One region of the Paenibacillus sp. MAH-35 genome, then DNA from elsewhere that is predicted to be linked to it. Evidence: a T-box and tRNA genes for the amino acid it is inferred to sense, from the RefSeq annotation. Region 1 holds a T-box; the other holds one or more tRNA genes.

The links. A T-box is a leader RNA that pairs with one kind of tRNA and senses whether it is charged. The one in region 1 lies ahead of AC3Y2E_RS05420 (glutamate--tRNA ligase), so its partner is inferred to be a tRNA-Glu.
Region 2: it has a tRNA-Glu gene. The T-box ahead of AC3Y2E_RS05420 (glutamate--tRNA ligase) is inferred to sense a tRNA for this amino acid. The anticodon was not compared.

Annotation. Positions count from the first base shown of each region.
Region 1 is NZ_JBYUPU010000004.1:118,418-128,992, forward strand. It holds gene AC3Y2E_RS05405 (glycine C-acetyltransferase) at 1-524, opposite strand, end outside; gene tdh (L-threonine 3-dehydrogenase) at 556-1,599, opposite strand; gene AC3Y2E_RS05415 (helix-turn-helix domain-containing protein) at 1,752-2,306, shown strand; T-box leader at 2,809-3,068, shown strand; gene AC3Y2E_RS05420 (glutamate--tRNA ligase) at 3,124-4,785, shown strand; gene AC3Y2E_RS05425 (PEP/pyruvate-binding domain-containing protein) at 4,947-7,496, shown strand; gene AC3Y2E_RS05430 (tetratricopeptide repeat protein) at 7,536-8,399, shown strand; gene AC3Y2E_RS05435 (diguanylate cyclase domain-containing protein) at 8,467-9,978, opposite strand; gene AC3Y2E_RS05440 (ABC-F family ATP-binding cassette domain-containing protein) at 10,213-10,575, opposite strand, start outside.
Region 2 is NZ_JBYUPU010000026.1:61,516-72,090, reverse strand. It holds gene AC3Y2E_RS23285 (threonine synthase) at 1-319, opposite strand, end outside; gene AC3Y2E_RS23280 (FadR/GntR family transcriptional regulator) at 665-1,324, shown strand; gene AC3Y2E_RS23275 (ArsR/SmtB family transcription factor) at 1,616-2,554, shown strand; gene AC3Y2E_RS23270 (glycoside hydrolase family 2 protein) at 2,712-4,508, shown strand; tRNA gene AC3Y2E_RS23265 (tRNA-Asp) at 4,809-4,885, opposite strand; tRNA gene AC3Y2E_RS23260 (tRNA-Met) at 4,901-4,974, opposite strand; gene AC3Y2E_RS23255 (hypothetical protein) at 5,739-5,966, opposite strand; tRNA gene AC3Y2E_RS23250 (tRNA-Val) at 6,515-6,587, opposite strand; tRNA gene AC3Y2E_RS23245 (tRNA-Glu) at 6,715-6,789, opposite strand; gene AC3Y2E_RS23240 (sugar phosphate isomerase/epimerase family protein) at 6,992-7,861, opposite strand; gene AC3Y2E_RS23235 (AraC family transcriptional regulator) at 8,045-9,001, opposite strand; gene AC3Y2E_RS23230 (ABC transporter substrate-binding protein) at 9,962-10,575, opposite strand, start outside.

The sequences.
Region 1 (10,575 bases):
ATAAACGTGCGCTTGCGGCCTCCGTTTTCCTTCAGCAGTTGCTCGAGCCGGTCCATATCTTTGTGCGGATAAATCGCCCGGGCGGCTTTGGTCAGCCGGATGCCGTCGATGATGCTGGCATGGTTCAGCTCGTCACTGATGACGAGTTCGTCCGGACCGAGCAGGGAGGACAAAGCGCCCTGGTTCGTCGTAAAGCCCGACTGGAATACAAGCGCCGCTTCCGTTCCTTTAAAATCGGCGAGCTCGCGCTCCAACTCGTCGTGGATGTCCAGCGTTCCGGTAATCGTCCGGACCGATCCGCTTCCTGCGCCATACCGGTTAATCGCTTCGATCGCCGCCGCTTGAATGTCGGGATGCCCGGTGAAGCCTAAGTAATTGTTGGACGACAGCTGAAGCAGCTTGCGTCCGCCCGTCTCCATCCACGGCCCCGAGGCACTGGTCCATACGGTCGGCAGCCGGTACATGCCTTCCTTGCGGAGCCGCTCCAGCTCTTCGTTTAAATAATCAAATGTCGATGTCGGCATAGGTAGAATCTCCCCTCGTAATAGAAATCGGTTAGGCATGCATAAAGATGACTTTGCCGCAGTTGCCGCTGCGGACGAGCTCGAACGCTTCCTCGTACTGCTCCAGGCGGAACCGATGCGTGATAAGCGGCGACAAGTCGAGCCGGCCGCTTTCCAGCAGCCCCTTGACCTGGTACCAGGTCGTATACATCCGGCGGCCGGTGATGCCGTCCAGCCGGAGCCCTTTGAAGATGATGTTCCGGGCCAAATCCAGCTCCACGCCGGACGCCGGTATGCCGAGCAGGGAGACCCGGCCGGCATTGGCCGTACCTTCCAGCCCTTGACGGATGGCATCGGGATGGCCGGACATTTCCAGAAGCACCTCGACGCCTTCGCCCCCGGTTAACGCTTTCAACCGGTCCGCCAGCGATTCCGTGCGGCTGTTCACGACGTGATCCGCTCCCATCGTTTTCGCCATATGCAGCCGGAAGTCGTTAATATCCGCCGCGATGACTTGAGACGCCCCGCACGCTTTGGCTACGGCCACCGCCATCAAACCGATGGGCCCCGCGCCGACGACGGCTACGCTTTTGCCGGAAGTTTCACCAACCATTACCGATTGCACCGCGTTTCCTAACGGATCTTGCAGACAAGCCAGCTCAAAGGGCAGGCGCGGATCGTTAAGTACGATATTGGACGCAGGCACGACGGCATATTCCGCGAAGCAGCCCGGAATCGTAATGCCGAAGCTGCGCGTATTCGGACAGACGTGCGCATTACCGCTGCGGCAGACGCGGCATACGCCGCACACGACATGGCCTTCTGCCGATACGTGGTCGCCCGGCTTTACGCTCGACACGTTCTCGCCGACGGCCTCCACGATCCCGGCAAATTCATGGCCGATCACATTCGGCGTCGCGACAGCGCTTTCCGCCCAAGCGTCCCATTTGTAAATATGAAGGTCCGTTCCGCATATGGAAGAGGATCGGACTTTAATCAACACTTCGTCCGGACCCGCCGTCGGAATCGGAACCTGCTTCAAGCTTAACCCGGAGGCGCGATTCTCCTTCACTAATGCCTGCATAGTTGCCCCCATGTCCATTCCTCCAAAAGTAGATATAATATAACGCACTTGTGTATGTTATAGTATACATGGTTCGCGTTTGGCAAGCAATGATCTTTTCAATATATTAATTATTTTGTACAATATAATATACGATTATTCTGAAAAAAAGGAGACCGTATCCAATGGACCATATTCCGATTAAAGTAGGCAAAAACTTAAAATCGATCCGCAAGTCGCGGGATCTCAGTCTGGATAAATTGGCGGAGCTGACCGGAGTGAGCAAAGCGATGCTGGCCCAGGTGGAGCGGGGCGACTCCAACCCGACGATCTCCCTGCTGTGGAAAATCGCCAACGGCCTGCGCATCTCGGTGACGACACTGATTGCAGAAGAGACATCGCAGGTAACGCTGGTCCGTTTCGCCGAATTGGAGCCGATTACGGAGGAAGCGGAAGGGTACAAGGCGTATCCGCTGTTTCCATTTGATGCGAAAACGCATTTCGAAGTATATACCGTTACCGTCGAACCGGGCTGCAGCCATCAATCCGAGCCTCACCAAGAAGGCGTGGAGGAATTCGTCATCGTGACGCAGGGGGCGCTGGATTTGCATATCGGGGATGAAGTGTATGCGGTCGAGCAGGGAGATGCCGTCCGGTTTAATGCCGACCAGGGACATATTTACGTCAATCGGTCGGACCGTCCGGCCTGGCTTCAGGTGATTATTCGTTATCCGTTCTGATAAGGAGAAGCAGGCTCCCCGGATCAATGGCGATGGTTTCGAGCTGGAGTCGGTGCGCTCCCGATTGGACGATGTATATCTATGGTAAGGAAGTGCTCCTGCATTTGAGCAGGAACTTGCCCGTTCGATTCGAATCTCCTTCATACTCCAGCACATCCCGATCCTCCGGCTTTCCGCGGGCCGACACCCGTTTTTTTCCATCCGCTGCAACTTTACAACGACATCCATCGTCTCTATGAGTACCAGAATCATCCAAATGGAAGAGGAGAAGAGAATGGAATCGTATCTGTTGAAAAATCGCAATCGATGGCTGATGCACTTGAACGCCGCGGCATGACCGGTTATAACGAAGAAACGTATATCGGCTAAACCGGAGTGAACGGACAAAACGATCAGCGTAAGAGAAACGGTTGCTTGGATGGGGCACTCCCTTGACTAGAGATACGGGGATATGATATTTTGTACGATAATGAAATTGCAACCCGAATCCAGCCTTATATGAAGAGACGCGATGAAGAGGAACAGTAATCAGCCGACCGGATCGCAGAGAGCCTACTGGGGTGAGACGTAGGCATCCGGAATTGATGAAAGAAGCCTCCGAGTACCGGGCCGAAAGCAAGCGGAGTACGTCCGGCGGGAGTTCCCGTTACAGAATCGATGTCGGCGCCATGCAGCGATGCAGCAGGGCAGCCGTACTTTAAGCGGGTCGTTTTACGGCCAAATTAGGTGGTACCGCGGAAGCCAAAGCCTTTCGTCCTTATGAGGATGAGGGCTTTTTTTGTTTTTCATTTCAACTATTGCGAAAGGATGAACCTGGATGACGACTTTAAACGAGCTCGCCGATTTGTTGTTTCCGAACGTTACCCGAACCCCCGAGGATATGCTTGCGTTATATCCGCCGAGAAGTTTGCCGCAGGGCGCGAAAGTGACGAGGTTCGCCCCGAGCCCGACCGGTTTTCTGACGATCGGGGGGCTGTACGCCACGATGATCTCGGAGCGGCTGGCGCGAAGCAGCGGCGGCGTCTTTTACTTGCGGATCGAAGATACGGACAAGAAGCGCGAGGTCGAGGGCAGCATGGCCGATATGATCGAGTCGCTGGCCGCGTTCGGTATCGCGATCGATGAGGGGCCTGCCGCCTCCGGCGAGGAAACCGGCGCGTACGGCCCGTACCGCCAAAGCTCGAGAGTGCCGCTGTACCACGTATGGGTGAAGCAGCTGGTCCGGCAAGGACTAGCGTACCCTTGCTTCTGCACGGAGGAGGAGCTTCAGACGATCCGCGACAAGCAGCAGGAGCAGAAAGTGACGCCCGGTTATTACGGCGAATGGGCCGTTCACCGCTTCCTGACTCCGGAGCAGGCGAAGGAGGAGCTGGCGGCGGGCAAGCCGTATGTGATCCGGCTGAAATCGCCGGGATCGCCCGCGAACCGGGTCAGCTACATGGATCTGGTCAAAGGCCCGATCGAGATGCCCGAGAACGATCACGATATCGTTCTGCTGAAATCGGACGGTATCCCGACGTATCATTTCGCCCATGCGATCGATGACCGGCTGATGGGGACGACCCACGTTTTCCGCGGAGATGAATGGTTGTCCTCGGTGCCGATTCATCTGCAGCTGTTCGAGGTGCTGGGATTCCCGCGGCCGGAATACGGCCATATCGCGCCGATCATGAAGATGGACGGAATGTCGAAGCGGAAGTTCAGCAAGCGCAAAGACCGGGACGCCACGGCTAATTATTACCGGAGCCAAGGATATCCGAGTCTGGCGATTAATGAATATTTCATGACGCTGATCAATTCGCACTACGAGCAGTGGCGGATGGACCACCCGGCGGAGCCGTACACCCGGTTTGCGATCGATACGAACAAAATGAACGCCAGCGGCGCTTTGTTCGACATGGATAAGCTGAACGATATTAGCAAGGAAGTGATCGCGAAATTAAGTGCGGAGTCCGTCTACGCAGAGACGTCGGGTTGGGCGGAAGTGTACGACCCGGAACTGTACGGCTGGCTGGGCGAGAATAAGGATTATGCGCTGAATATCTTCCGCATCGGAAGAACGCTGGAGAAGCCGCGCAAAGATATGGCCAAGTGGGGAGACGTAAGAAGCTCTGTCGCGTTTTTCCATGACGGCTGGTTTGAGGACGCAACGTCCGGCGGATACCCGCTGCCGCCGTCGGTCGATGGTATGACCGCGAAAGGAATCGCAGAAGAGTTTCTGAACCGTTACGATCCGCGGGACGACCGGGACGCCTGGTTCGGCAAGGTGAAGGAGATCGCCGAAGCGTTCGGCTTCGCCCAAGATACGAAAGCGTATAAGAAACATCCGGAAGCTTACAAAGGGAGTGTCGGAGATGTCGCCGCCGTCCTGCGATCGGCCTTGTCAGGCAGGCTGAACGCCCCGGATCTGTACGATGTGATGAACGTGATGGGGGAGGAGCGGGTGCGCGGCAGACTGAGCCGGTTTGTGCAGGGATAAGGCCGGAAAAGAAAGGCGGCGAAAGGGTTAATTGCGGATGGCGCGCTTCCTCCCGCGAGTGTCGCCGGTTAGCTTTTTCGCTGTCCGGAGGCACATGTGGTATGATTTTATTAACGGATTGTGGTTAAAAAAACGCCGACCGAAGGCACGGAGGGGCGCGCATGGACATTCGCGACAAGGCAAGCACGGGGATAACGGGCTTCGATCAGGCGATCGACAAGCTACGGCTGGGCGACAACGTCGTATGGCAGGTCGATTCCGTATCTGACTACAGGAAGATGGTCGAGCCGTACGTCCGTCAGTCGAAGCTCGATAACCGGAAGCTCGTATACGTCCGTTTCGGCAGCCACGAACCGGTGCTTGAAGCCGATCCGGCCATTACGGTCTATCCGGTCGATGCGGAGAAAGGGTTCGAGAGCTTTGCGACGGCGGTTCACAGCCTGATCGAGCAGGAAGGCCGCAAAGCGTTTTACGTGTTCGACTGCTTGACCGATCTGCTGCAATACTGGCATTCCGATCTGATGATCGGCAACTTTTTTAAGGTGTCGTGCCCGTTTCTGTACGAGCTTGATACAATCGCTTATTTTGCCATCGTCCGCAACGTGCATACGTACAGCACGATCGCGAGCATCCGGGAGACGACGCAGCTGCTGCTCGATTTGTACCGGGTAGGCGACAACTACTATATTCATCCTCTGAAAGTGTGGAACCGGTATTCGCCCACGATGTTTTTCCCGCACCGCATACGGGGACAGGAAGCGGAGTGCATTACGGCGAGCGCGGAGTCGGCCGAGCTGTTCTCCAGCATCCAGCGCGGCGGGGAGCGGCTGGACTATTGGGACGTCCTGTTCCACAAGGCGAGAGAGGAGCTGTCGCAACCGCCCGAGCGTCAGGAGGCGGCCAAGCGGATGCTGATGGCGATGCTGATCGGCCACGAATCGCGGATGTTCGAGCTGTGCGACCGGTATTTTACACTGGAGGATATTTTGGCGATCGCCTCTAGGGAAGTCGGGACCGGTTTTATCGGAGGGAAAAGCGTCGGGATGCTGATCGCCAGAAAAATCTTGGAGCGCGAAGGCGGCGAGCGATTCGCTCCGTACATGGAGCCTCATGACTCGTATTATCTGGGGGCGGACGTGTACTATACGTACATCGTGCAGAACGGCTGGTGGAAGCTGCGGACGAAGCAGAAAACGAAGGAAGGTTATTTCCGCTACGCACCCGAGTTACAGGAAAAGCTTCTGTGCGGCACATTTCCGGAGAACATTCAGGAGAAATTCGTCCAACTGCTGGAATATTTCGGGCAATCGCCGATTATCGTACGGTCCAGTTCGCTGCTCGAAGATAACTTCGGCAATGCGTTCGCCGGCAAGTACGACAGCGTATTTTGCGCCAATCAAGGCACGCCGGAAGAGCGGTACGAAGCGTTCGAGCAAGCGATCCGCACCGTATACGCCAGCACGATGAACGAGGATGCGCTGCAATACCGGCTGAACCGGGGACTGTTCGAGCAGGACGAGCAGATGGCGATTCTGGTCCAGCGGGTATCCGGCGACCATTACAACGATTTGTTTTTTCCGCATCTCGCGGGCGTCGGCAATTCCTCCAATCTGTACGTGTGGGATAAAAGCATGGATATGGACGCGGGCATGCTTCGTCTGGTGTTCGGACTGGGGACGAGGGCGGTGGACCGGACGGTCGGGGACTACGCGAAAATCGTATCGCTCGATAACCCGCAGCGCAAGCCGCTCAGCCTGGCCGAAGACTACCGGAAATATTCCCAGCACTACGTAGATGTCATTGCCTTGAAACAAAACACGCTGTCGACCAAACGGCTGGAGGACGTTCTTCCTTACGATCTGAAGGTGGACAAAGCGCTGTTCGCCTCGCCGGACTACGAGACGGCGCTTCGTCTGAGCGAGCTCGGCTACACCGGGTACAAGACGCCGGATATTCTCGATTTCGACAGCCTGCTTACAGGGACCGGGTTTCCCGGCCTGATGAAGGAGCTGCTCGCTTTATTGTCGGGCGTGTACGATTATCCGGTCGATATCGAGTTTACAGCCAACTTTACGAAAGACCGCCGGTTCAAAGTGAATGTGCTGCAATGCCGTCCGCTGCAGACGAGAGGGCTGGGCAAATCGGTCCATATGCCGGAGCTGACCGACGGGGACGATTGCTTCTTCTCGTCCAAAGGAAACTTTATGGGCGGCAACGTCCGGCTGCCGATCGATTATGTCGTTTATGTCCATCCGCAGGCGTATCTGGACCGCAGCGAACAGGGAAAATACGAGGTCGCCCGGCATATCGGGTACGTTAACGCGATTCTGAAGCATCGGCATGCGATGCTGATCGGCCCGGGCCGATGGGGAACGACGACGCCGTCGCTCGGGGTGCCGGTTCATTTTTCCGAGCTGTGCCATATGTCCGTTATCGTCGAGACGTCTTCGGTCGAAGCCGGATTTATGCCCGAGCTGTCGTACGGCAGTCACTTTTTTCAGGACTTGGTCGAGTCGGGGATATTTTATGCGGCATTATTCGACGGGCAGCCGGACGTTGCGTATGATCCGCAGCACGTCCTTCGGCTGGACAATGCCCTGTCCGAGCTGTCTCCGCAAAGCGCGGCGCTGTCGGACGTCATCCATATCGCGCGGACGGCGGGAATGGAGCTATTCTCGGATATTGTGACGCAGAAGCTGCTGTGCAGATAGAGGCTGTAAGAAACAAAGAGGAGAAGGGGAGAGTATACAATGCCGCCAATTGTACAAGGGTTGATCAAGCTGGCCCTCGTTGCGGTCGTCATCATCGCCGCGTTTAAGTTTCACATCGGTGCGGGGATCGGGGTGCTTGTGCTGCTGCTCGCGTTCTGGATCTACAAGAGCCGTTCCGCGATCTATGCGCAGCAGGGTAATGTAGCGTATATGAAGGGCGATATGAAGACGGCGCTCGCCAAGCTGGAGAAAGCGTACCAGACCAAGCCGTATCATCCCCAGCATATCGCCGGCTACGGCTTCCTGCTGGCGAAGGCGGGAGAGACGGATCAAGCGGAGCGGGTGTTAAACGAGGTGTTGTCCGGCCAGCTTTCGAACGAGATCCGGCTGCAGGCTCAAGTGAATCTGGCGACCGTGTACTGGCTGCAGGGCAAGCAAGACGAAGCGCACGACCTGCTTGAGACCGTGTACGAAACATTTAAAAACACGACGGTGTACGGAAATTTGGGTTATTTCAAGCTGCTGCGCGGCGAGTTGGATGATGCGCTCCGCTTCAACCTGGAGGCGTACGAGTACAACGACGGCGATGTGACGATCCTCGATAATTTGGCGCAAACGTATTATTTGCTCAGCCGATACGAGGAAGCGGCCGAGATGTACGCCAAAGCGGTGGACAAGTCTCCGAAGCATGCGGAGTCTTACTACTATTATGCGTTGACGCTTCAGAAGCTGGGACGTCTTGAAGAGGCGGCCGAGCAGATCGGCTATGCGAAGCATAAGGAGCTTGCGTTGATTACGACGGTAACGAAGGACCAGATCGAAACTCTGGCGAAACAGTTGGAGCAAGAGGTTGAGCCGGAATCGGAGACAGAACCGGAACCTGTCCGGGACGACGACCGATAGGAGCGCCGCAGACGGCCGGCCGCTATGGAAACAGGAACGCACCACCTTGCATGGGGGGCGAGCCTTTCTATAGCGGCCTTGCCGCGTTCTGACGGCGGTCGGCCGCCTGCCAGGAATAGAAGCTGTACCGATTTTTGCCGAGCTCCTTCGATACGTAAAGCGCCGTATCGGCCCGCTTGCATAACGTCTCGACGTCGATGCCGTCATGGGGGGCCAGCGATATGCCGATACTGACCGAGATGCTCGCTTTCTCAAGCGGAGAGTGCCGCTTGAGCGGTCCTCGGACCGCTTCAATCAGCTGTACCGCCGTATGTTCCGCTTCCTCCTTGCTCGCCGAAGGCATAAGGATGACGAATTCGTCGCCGCCAAGCCGCACGGCGGCATCTCCTTTGCGAAGGACGGAGCGGATGCTGTGGGCGACCCGCTTCAGCAGCAGATCGCCGGCATCGTGACCGTAATCGTCGTTAACCGATTTGAAATTATCCAAGTCGATCATAAGCAGGGCGAGCGTATCTCTGTTATCCGCCAGCATCGATTCGAGCAGCTCCTCGAAAGCCGCGCGGTTGTGCAAGCCGGTCAAGCTGTCGTGAAAAGCGAGATGCATCGGCCTGGCCACCCATCTGGAGATAATAAGGGCCAGAACGACCGTTACGAACAGGACGGCGATCAGCTGGACGATGAACGTCCTCCGGTTTTCCTGCAGGAAAGCCTGCAAGTCTTTGTCGTTGTAAATCATTTCGAGCACTTTCGTCTGCGTGGAACCGCTGTCGTACTTGGAGTCGTAGTTCACATAACGGTAGATCGCCGGCAGCCCTTCCCAGTCGCCGCGAAATTCGCTCGTTTGTCCGGTTGTGAACGTTTTCTCGAACGCGTCCCTCCGCGAACCCGACAGCTTGCTGGCGTCGGCCAGCTCGCCCAAAGCGTGGCCGCCCATATTCAGCACGTTGATCTCGTAAAAAGAATCGTCCTGGGCTACGAGCTCGTTGATCGCCTGGAAGAAGTTGAAATGCTGGTAGATCATACTGTCCTGCAGTGTGTAGCCGAGCTGAAATATATACCTTTTGTCGGGTGTCGCCATATAGCTGTATTTTTTTAAAATGCCGGTGTTTTGCTCGATATCGATTCCGTCATGATAAAATTCGCCGGTGCTCCGCCGCTCCTTCAAAATGGCGGCCAGCTTGCCGCAGCAAGCTTTAAAGTCCAGTCCGACTTCGTCCCGCAGGCTGCTGTAGACGATTACATCGTTCTCGTCGATAATGTGGATGTCGTAGGTAAGCTCTTTCTTCAGCGCTTCCAGATCCCAACTGCTTACGGACGGAGCGTTCTCATATTGGTTCAGCAAATAAACGGTGCTTTCCCGCATCTTGGCGGCTATATTCTCGCCGAGCACGTAATACGCTTTCTCCATCGATTCCAGCGCGTACTTGACGGTTTGCTCGCTTTTCCGGACTTGCTCCGCTTTGCCCAGACGGGCTTGATCTTTCAGACGATAATGATCCATCAGGGCGATCGCGACGGACAGCGCCATCGCGAAAATGATCATCACGACCGTCAATTTCATCCTAAACCGAGATTTCACAGAAATACCTCCGTCACAAGCCCAGATGTCGCGCGTCGAATAAGGATATATATTCCACATGAGTTGACAATTACCTCTACGTCCGGACGCCGAAATCCGGGGGAACGGCCCGATAATTGCGGCGCTCGAATTAGGGTTGACTTTCTGGATTGCATCGTTCAGCGGTTCTGCCTGCGGAGCAAGCGAAAAAAAGCGTTCCGGGCCGCCATCGAGGCGGACCGGGACGCTTATCCGTTACAGCAGCTTCGTCGTCCATGATTCGCAGTTCCAAACCTCGGTCGCGACGTCGCGGTAAAATTCCGGTTCGTGAGAGATTAGCAGGATGGTTCCTTTGTAAGCTTGCAGCGCGCGCTTCAACTCATCCTTGGCATCGACATCGAGATGGTTCGTCGGCTCGTCGAGCACGAGCAGGTTCGTCTCTTTGTTGATCAGCTTGCATAGCCGGACTTTAGCTTTCTCGCCGCCGCTCAGCACGTCGATCCGGCTCTCGATATGTTTCGTCGTCAGACCGCATTTGGCGAGCGCCGCGCGGACTTCGAATTGCGAGAACGAAGGAAATTCGTTCCATACCTCGTCGATGCAGGTCGTGCTGCCCGA
Region 2 (10,575 bases), on a different contig from region 1:
CCGCTATGCGGTCTTTATACGATCCGGTAGGATTGCCTCCCTCCAGCTTGAAATAAAGCTCGCCCACCTTCAGCCGTTTCGCCAGTCTGCGGCTAGGTACGAGCGGAGTCGCTCCTTCGCCCAAGTAAAGCCGGCAAGCCTCCGGAACATCCGGCAGCAGCCGATGGTATTTCCACAACCCGGGCTGTCCGTCGTCTTTCCAAGGTCCTATAACCCCCTCATATTGCAGCATCAAAATACCGCCGCAATCAGGGCATGCATACAGCCGCATATCCGTTGTCGTACGGCCGCATTCCCAGCAGCAAGCTGTCTTCATCATCGGCTCCTCCACCTTGCATAAATATATTATGGTTAGACCATATATAATTCTTTGCAGCCTTTTAAGCGATAGGCCCGCTCGTACGCAAAATCGCGACCGATCAGCTTCCCCTATACAGCAACTTTAACCATCCGAAACTACAAATAGTCGATGGTTGGACCATCTTACATTCACTTACTACTATAGGGGGTTCGCTTTACCGGTGTCAACAGATTTTATCGTTAATGAATGACGGATTCCGCTGAAGCCGCTTCATTGACAAGTTATTCGAAAACGAATACGATGTCTATAAAATCGTGGTCTGACCAGATTCCCTAACCTAATCATGGAAAAGGAGTTAACCGGATGAAACCGATCGAAACAGCGGAGCGCTATACGCTCAGTAAACTAGTGGTCCACAAACTAAAACAATATATCGTCGAGCATAACATCGCCCCCGGAGACAAGCTGCCCGCCGAACGGGAGCTGTCGCAGACGATGAAAGTAAGCCGCGCCATCCTCAGGGAAGCGCTGCGTTCGCTGGAAAGCGCGGGAATTCTCGAAATTCGCCATGGCGAAGGCGCGTTCATCTCGGCCAACAGTCTTAGTCCGCTTCTGGAACAGCTGTCGTTCGCCGCACAGCTGAACCGGAAAGGCGGCCGGGAGCTGCTCGAAATCCGCTACCTGCTGGAGGCGTCCGCGGTTGATGCCGTGCTGGAGCAGGGCAGAAACATTCCGTTTGCAGAGCTGGAACGTCTAAACGAAGAGTGGGCCTCAAGCGCCGGCTCCGAATCCCGGCAAACCGAGGCGGACGTGAATCTTCATCTTGCCGTCGTGCAACCTCTGCTCAACAGCTCCTTCACTTCGTTAGCCGAGCTGTTCATCCGGCAAGCGGCCGCCTCCACGGGGACAGACCGGTCGCACGCTGCCGCCTCCTATGAGCAACATTCGCGGTATATCCGTCTCCTGCGGGAAGGCAAGGCACTCGAAGCGAAAGCGGTATTGCGCGAGCATCTCGGGCTCTGATAGACATCGCTCCTACGACATCACAGGCTCTGATGCACGTCGCTTCTAACGCGTAATCCCGGGCTCTGATAGACATCGCTCTTACGAACATCCCGGGCTCTGATGCACATCGTTCCTAGCGCGTATCCCGAGCTCGGATAGACGACGCTCCCACCCACATCCCGGGCACGCGGTAATTTGCCGGTTAAGGCGGACGTTTCTCTATTGACTCTGTATGTAAAGCGAGTTATATTTTTATTGAACATTAACAACTTTTATTGAACCAATCGCATCGAAAGGATCTTATCCCCCATGTCCCGTGTTCTAAAAGTATCGGTTGACGAATTTATCGAAATCGCCAAAGCGTTATCGAACGAATCCCGGCTGGACATCTTTAAGCAAATTCAGAAGGCCGACATGAACGTCAACGAAATCGCCGACATGTTCGGTCTCCCTTCCTCCACGGCAACCGTAAATATCAAGAAGCTGGAAGAGGCGAATCTGATCAAAACCGAACTGATGCCCGGCGTTCGCGGCTTTCAGAAAGTTTGCTCGTCGCAGTTCGATCAGCTCGTCGTAGAGCTGAAGCCGGGAGGCTCGCCCGTCGAGGAAGCGGCCCGATACGTCCACATGCCGATCGGCCTGTACTCCGAATGCGAGGTGCGCCCGACGTGCGGACTCGTCAGCGACAAAAGCATTATCGGCTATCTGGACGATCCCCGCAGCTTTTATGAGCCGGACAAGGCCGGAGCTCAGCTGCTCTGGTTCCGGCAAGGATATGTTCAATACCAGATTCCGAATAAAGTGCCCTACGACGCCCGGCTGACCGGACTCGAGATTTCCATGGAGCTGTGCTCGGAAGCTCCCTTGTACAATGCAAACTGGCCTTCCGACATCACCGTATCGATCAACGGCGTCGAACTCGGCACTTATTTAAGTCCGGGTGACTTCGGCGGCGAGCCCGGGCTTCTGAACCCGCCATGGTGGGATTTGAGAAATACGCAGTACGGTTTGCTAAAAAAGTGGAAGGTCGATGAGAACGGAAGCTATATCGACGGCCGGCGTTTATCCGACGTAACCGTAGACCAGCTCGGCATTCACGACAGCCCCGCCTTTGCGCTGCGGATCGGCGTCAAGCCGGATGCCGCCAACATCGGCGGATTGAACCTGTTCGGCAGCAAATTCGGCAACTACGAACAGGATCTGCTCGTCCGGTTCGATTACAAACCGCACAAATCCGGACACTCGTAAGGAAAAGGTTCGCAACAACACTTCCTCCGGCACACTCCGCCCGACCGCTGTGCCGTTACGGATCGATTGCAGAAGGGAGAGTGCTTCCTTCTGCACCTATTACCTCAATTTCAATTGTTTCATCACATAAATTATTGAGTTTAAGGAGAGATGAACGATGAACCAGCATCCGGCCATTCCCCGTCCGGAATATCCCCGCCCTCAATTTGAGCGCAGCGACTGGCTGAATTTGAACGGCCAATGGGAATTCGACTACGACGATCGTGACGAAGGCGTGCGGGAGAAGTGGTACGCCGGCGCGGCCCAGCCGCTAACCCGAACGATCACTGTCCCTTACTGCTTCCAGAGCAAGCTTAGCGGCATCGGAGATCCCGATATCCACGATATCGTATGGTACCGGCGCTCGTTCAAGCTGCCGGATTCCTTTACCGGCAAGCGGGTGAACCTGCATTTCGGCGCTGTCGATTACGAAGCCCAAGTGTGGGTGAATGGTCAGCTCGCGGCCGTACATAGCGGGGGCCATACGCCGTTTCAAGCGGATATTACCGATTACGTTACAAGCTCCGGGAGCAACGTTGTCGTCGTACGCGCGCAGGACTTCAGCCGCGACGTCTCGCTTCCCCGAGGCAAGCAGTATTGGAAGGACCGCTCGGAAGGGATCTTTTACACGCGCACGACGGGCATCTGGCAGACGGTATGGCTGGAGGCGGTTGCTCCAGCCCACCTGAAACGGGTCCGTTTGACACCGGATATTGACCATCATCGCATTCATCTGCAGTTTCTTCTCTCGCACCCTTATACGGCCGGAGATCCGGTATTAAGCTCGCTTGCGGTACGGACGACCATTTCATTTAAAGGAGAGCTCGTCGCAGAAGATCTGTTCAGCATGCGCCGCGAAACGGAATCCCGCAGCATCGTTCTGACCGATAAATACGGCCACGATTCCGGCCGCTGGTGGAGTCCGCAAAATCCGCAGCTGTACGACGTCACCTTCGAGCTGATCCAGGACGGGCAGGCCGTAGATGTGGTCAAAAGTTATTTCGGCATGCGCAAAATCTCGATCGATAACGGCAAGCTGTTGCTCAACAACCGCCCCTGCTTCATGAAGCTGGTGCTGGACCAAGGGTATTTCCCCGACGGTCTGCTGACCGCGCCGACGGACGAGGCGCTTCGTTACGATGTGGAGATGACCAAAGCGATGGGCTTTAACGGCGCGCGCAAGCATCAGAAGGTGGAAGATCCCCGCTACTTGTATTGGTGCGACAAGCTCGGTCTGCTCGTTTGGGGCGAGATGGCCAATTCGTACATGTACTCGGAAACGTATGTGCGGCGCATGACCTCCGAATGGACGGAAGCCGTAGAGCGGGACTACAACCATCCTTGCGTCGTCGCCTGGGTGCCTCTTAACGAAAGCTGGGGTGTCCCGGACATCTCCCACGACAACCAGCAGCAGATGCACGCCAAGGCGATGTATTATTTGACCAAATCGCTGGATGTCACCCGGCCTGTCGTATCCAATGACGGCTGGGAGCACGCCACCACCGACCTGTGCACCATCCACGACTATGAATGGAAACGCGAGGTGCTTGCCGAACGGTACAGCTCCGCGGACAAAGCAGTCTCGGCCGTTCCGGCCGGGCGGGCGATTTTCGCCGGTGGTTTCGCCTACGGAGGCGAGCCGATTCTGGTCACCGAATTCGGCGGGATCGCCTTCAAGAAAGAAGGCGAGGAAGGCTGGGGGTATTCCGGCGCCAAAGACGAAGCCGATTTCGCCCGCAGGCTGGCCGACGTCGTTCATCCGCTGCTGCAAAGCCCGGTCGTACAAGGCTACTGTTACACGCAGCTGACGGACGTCGAACAGGAGAAAAACGGCCTGCTCACCTACGACCGCAAACCGAAGCTCCCGCTGGACGTCATCCGGCAGATTAATCAAGGGAAGCTGCCGGAGCTGTAAAAGCGGACTAGATTCCGTAAAAGTAGTACCGCTACAAACGTCAAAGGCAGTCCCCGCCCTTCGATCGAAGGGGGACTGCCTTTTCATCGGAACAAAATGTTAAAGAAAAGCACGCCTCAACTAAAAAAGCTCCATAAAATGCAAAAAAATCGCAGATTCGCGATTGTAGTCTACTATTTAAATAAAATGGTGGAGCTGACGGGATACTCGTTACTCCGTAACGAGACTGCGAAGCTTATACTACCGAAGTAACGCTTCGACGAACCTAAAGGTTCTCATCCGTACTGCAAGTAATACAAATGGCGGAGCTGACGGGATTCGAACCCGCGGTCTCCTGCGTGACAGGCAGGCATGTTAGGCCACTACACCACAGCTCCACTAGGTAAATCAAATTGCGGGGGCAGGATTTGAACCTGCGGCCTTCGGGTTATGAGCCCGACGAGCTACCGGGCTGCTCCACCCCGCGTCGTTATGATTTGGATCTCATCCGCCACATCAACAGCTGCGTTCCGTTTGATCACTTTTCATACTATACTATGATTGCACGCGTAATGCAAGGCCTTTTCACATAATCTCGCAAACACACAATGCTCTGAATTGTCCGACACCGATTAGAAGCCCCTGCATAACAACCAAATGAGGCAGCTTGCGGTCGACCGATCGCATTCATGCAGGGCGTAGTCACAGTAATCTGTTGGGAGCTGTCTCGACCGTCGCCGCCCTCTCGTTGTCCTCGTATGCTATAATAAGCGATACAATAGAGTAACTCGCTTACCGTCTAACCAGACGCCGATTCTCCGCCTGACCGTTTCCCGGCAGCCGAATCCCAATCGGAGCGTGGAAGGGAGCTGACCCTGTGAGTATTTCGTTTATGCTGCTGATCGCCGGAGGTTTGTTTCTCCTCCTCGTCGCCGCCCTTGTTATTATTTTGCTAGTGAAGAAGTAATTCTTGTAAAAGCCCCATTGAGTCGCCCAACTCGAGGAGGATAGGGTCTGCCAGTTTTGCTCTTTCTACCCGGCAAGCAAAATAAGAGCTAAAATCGCTCTTATTCCTTCACAAACCGCTGCCTGCGCCGAAATAAGATATACTAAAGACCCTTATCCGCAAAACCACGGTGGACCGTTCCGAAAGCTGGACCCTTCCCGGCGGTTCAGGCGTCCCTTACTTCGGCACGACGGCCTCTGCTGCTTCTGCCGTTCAGCGGAGCCTCACGACTCCGGTTACTATTCTCAGAAGGTTCCGACAGATTTACCCCGGGGAAGGACGTCATCTTTCCGCTCCTGTGCCTGCCCAAGTTTACCTGCACAAGCCGTCCACTGCGTCGTCCGGTCTTCCAGGCAAACGGCGAGCACGTCGCCGACACTCATGCCGGACGCAGCGGTCACAGGCAGCACCGCAGCTCCCGAGCTTTGCGCGGTCGATACGGTCGCATCCGTTCTGCCTACGCATATCCACAAGCCGGCCATGCTAACAGAAAAGAACGCCCTTCGGTTGCACCGGGCGTTCTTCCTTCACGATATTCATATAATGGCAAATGCCTCTACCCTCACGGCCAGCCTCGTGTTATCACCCGCTCATGCGCAAATACAGGAAAGATCGCCCGCCTAGACGATGGAGCTTCATTCACGACCTTCAGCTCTTCTTCTCCGTACAGCGATACGCCTGCTCGCACGGACGGCATCGGTTTCGTTCGGACCCGCGTCCCCCATGCAGCGTAAGTTTGTCCATCTGATTCATACCGTTCACAATCCCTTTTCGTATTTCGTAAATACTCCTTGTATGGTTCCTTGTACCAACATCCGTACGCCCCCATTATGTACATTTCCGGCTTGCGATCCAATTGCAATTTTTCGTTATTCGGTATACGTATCCGCTATTCGGGGTTACAAATAATCGAGAACAGTTATATTTTCCCGTCGGACTCTCAAGGATGCCAGGCCGGGCGCGCCAAAACAAAAAATAAAAAAAACCTTGCTAAGCAAGGCTTTCCGGGTATTGCTATGGATGAACGCTAACGGGATCGAACCGCTGACCCCTACCCTGTCAAGGTAGTGCTCTCCCAGCTGAGCTAAGCGTTCATGATAAAAGATGGTGACCCGTAGGGGATACTCTCCGCTACGCTCCGAGACTGCGAAGCGATTCCTTACGAAGTCAAGCTCCGACGAACCTAATAGGTTCTCATCCCAAGCGGAGTTATTACATAGATGGTGACCCGTAGGGGATTCGAACCCCTGTTACCTCCGTGAAAGGGAGGTGTCTTAACCCCTTGACCAACGGGCCATGCTTGTTGTTGCACTTGCTTGTCCTCACTAAGAGTGACAGCGAAATTAATCTTAGCATAAATCTATCGACTTGGCAACTAGTCTTCTACATTTTTTTATTTCCCTCCGCGAAAACGTCCGGGGCCGCGGCCCATGTAAAACCGCCACAGCCCTGCCGACGCCCGCCCGGCACCTAAACAGCCCCGCCAGCCGCCACCAACTTACCGGTATGTTTTCACAAAATCGACGGCTTGGCGGATATTCGCCTCCGGATGTTCGCCAGTCTCCCGCTCGATCGTCAAATAGCCCGTATAGCCGATATCCAGCAGCGCCTGGAAATAAGCGTCAAACGAAACATGCCCTTCTCCCAGCGGCGTTTCGGTGTACACCTTCCTGGCCCGAACCAGCTCCCGAATCTTGCCGTTCTCCTGAGGCGTATAATGAAGCGCCCCATACACTTCGCGCGGATCGACGGCTACGAAGCGGACTCCGTCCTTCACATGCGTATGCACGATATAGTCTTTCAGCGTATATACGCCGCGAACCGGATCGTCACCGGTAACCATGACCAGATTGGCCGGGTCGTAGTTGACGGACACACCTTTACCTCCGAGCGTATCGAGAAATTGCTTCAAATGATAAACGGTAGTCGGCCCTGTCTCAATGGCAAAATAGGAGCCCATACTTTCCGCATACTCGCACAGCTCCCTGCAAGCCGCCTGCATCGCCGCGTACTCCCTGCTCTCCGGGTCATAAGGGATAACCCCGATATGCGTCGTCACGATATCGGTCCCGAGCTCCTTGGCGAGCTCCATGATTCGTTTCGACTTCTCGACTTTCTCCGGATTGGCGGCCTCGTCCTCAAAACCGAACGCCCCCAAGTCGCCGCACAAGGCGGCTATATCCAGTCCGAGCGATGCGATATAATCTTTCAGTTCCCGCCGCGCCGACGCCGATAAAGACTGCGGCTCCATCTCTCCCCGGACGGCATACAACTGTACTCCTTCCGCTCCGGCTTCTTTCGCCTTCGCTATGCCTTGCCTGACCCCCACCCGAAACCCGTCGGCGATAACGCCAATTTTGTTTGTCATTTTCACGGTACGCACTCTCCCCTTCCTCGTCTCACGCTTAGTATAAGGAAGGACGTCTCCGCTGTATTGTTCCGGCGCCGCCGTATTATTGTGCAGCCGCCCGGAAATTGTCCCCCTCCTCCACAAACCGAAAAAAGACCTGCCGCCATGGACAGGTCCCGCTTCCAGATCAGGCACGCCGGTTTATAAAACGGCGTTATTGCTCCGTGCAGCGCCAGCCCCGGAGGGCGGCTTTAAATGTTCGCGGATATATTGCGTCGGGGAATAACCGAACGCCTTGCGAAAAGCGCGGCTGAACGTGTGGATCGAGTCATAACGCATGATGGCGGCGATTTCCGTGATCGTGTATTCTCCGGTTTTCATCAGTTCGACCGCCTTGCGCCACTTTTTCTTGACCACATAATCGCGGAGGCAGTCGCCCGTTTCCCTGGAAAACAAATGGGACAAATACGATAGGCTGTAACCGAACGCATCGGAGATTTCCTTCAAGTCGTCGATCAGCAGCAAACGGTCGTCGATATAATGAATAGCCGCGTAAACGGCTCTCTTCGCGGCGTTCTCTCCGCCTTCCCCGGGATATTTGGCATCCCAGTCGGAGAAAAAGTTGCGGTAGGTCAAGATTAAGATCTGCTCGAGGTACATCTGAATCATCGACTCGGAAAACCGGTTGGTGCCGCACATTTCTTTGAGCACATTGACAAACGGCGTGCGGATGTCCAGCCGGTCCCGGCAGCGGGGCGTCGCCTTGTTGTCCATCCTCTTCTTGATATCGAGGAACGGATGATCCGCAGGCAGCGACGGGTTGAAATGAAAGCCGAGGTACAAGTACCGGAACGGTTCGTCCGGATCGCTCCCGCCCTGATGGTACTCTCCCGGCTTGCCGATATAGATATCGCCCTGTTCCAGATCGAACCGGTGATCGTCGGTGGCGAACCAGCCTTTTCCCGAAACGACGTACGAGATTTCATAACAGACTTGCTGGTGATTGGAAAGGACAAAATTCGCATCACAGCTCAGATCGCCGATCTGCTGCAGCAATAAGGGTCCGTAACGCATAGGCTCGGGAAGGTGCAAACAATCGAATTGAAATCGCCGCTTGCCCGGTATGCTCGTCATCTTGGCCACTTGGGGTACCGACATTACGACCGCTCCTCTCGTTCCGTCTCCATCGCCCTGCTCCTCTCCATCATACCTACTTTCCCTAAAATACCGCAATAGGAAGATCACGGTTCCGCCCGTTAAAATGCGTTGCGGCCCTCTACTACAGTAATAGGCGCGAAGCCGGGCGGGGCAGCGTAAGAGGAATGGAGAAGCTGTATTCTCCTGCCAGCCCAAGCAACCAACTACTGGTGCACAGTCCGCTATTGTCCGAAGACTGCCGCTAATCCGGCCGAAACCGGCAGCCGTCTGTCCCCTGTGAAACTTAATCGATCAAGAAGGAATGCCGGATGGAGGAGTAAACCGCAAAGATTAGGTTTCGGTCCAGGAATAGATTCACTCCCCTAACCGTCCCGATTTCAGGCCGGATATCCGCCCGGAACATCCGCTCCTTCACGTGATGCATGAAAAGTAGCACTATCGATGGACGTTTTATAAACAAGTTCCGGCACGGTATAATAGCAGACTCCCGGCTCCGACACAGTCCAACAGATGCAGAGGGTAGAGAACGGCAGGCTGCTTGTTAATTTAACGAACCGAGTAACCCTTAATGGGTCAAATTTCAACGATATGACATTGTTGCGAACTTCATAAGCGTTATTTCACTCATCCGATCACACTTTCGTCTGTTTACGACTTCATAAGATCACTGGGGTTCGTTAAATCAAATAGAAACCATTCTCCCGGCAATAAGCACGATACGATTCGTTAGTCTAAAGATTAAGCGGGTTGCCCCCGACCTTTTTTGCGCCGCTTGGGGCTCCAAGGTATGAGTTTCGTACAAAAAACAAAAACAGTCCGCTCCCACTCCGTAGGCGGACTGTGTCTATTGGGATCAGGCTCCGGCTCTGCCCGGCCCCGCAGTAATCAGAGGTCGAGCCCGCAGCAACTGCCAGGCTGGTATTTAAAATCCGGTTGCCCGATATCCGATATTCGACCCCGTTATTTCTCGGCGGCAATATACGCGTCGATCTCTTCGCTGGCTTCCCGCAGCGCGGTGTTCACATCTTTTTTGCCTGCCGCGTAATCTTTGTATTTCGCCTCCAGTATGCCCCGCGCTTTCGTAAACCGGGTTTGCACGACATACGGGGCCGGCTTCGTTTTCAGAATCGCTTCGATATGTTTATTTTTAAGCAGCGGATGGTCGGCACCGAAGTTTTTGTTGATCGCTTCGTTCTGCAGCGCGCTCAGCATGATGCCTGACCGGCTCAGCGCCGTCTGCACCTCGTCGGAGGTCGCGAGCTTGATCACCTGCATCGCCTGCTCGGGATGTTTGCTGTTCGAGGCGATCTGCAGCACGAACGTCTGAACCATCCCCGACGTGTGCGGCCGCTCCGGGAAGCTCGGATATTCCGCGACGTCCCAGTCGAAATCGGCGTTGGCCATCCCGTTCAACACTTCGGGTGCGGCCAGCATCGCCACGTTTTTGTCCTTCACGAACCGGTTGACCGTATTGCCGTGGCTCGTGATCTGAAATTCGTTGCCGGGGATATCGTTGATCCGCTTGGTCAGCTCGAACACTTTCCGCCATCCATCCGTATTTACCGCAGCCTTGA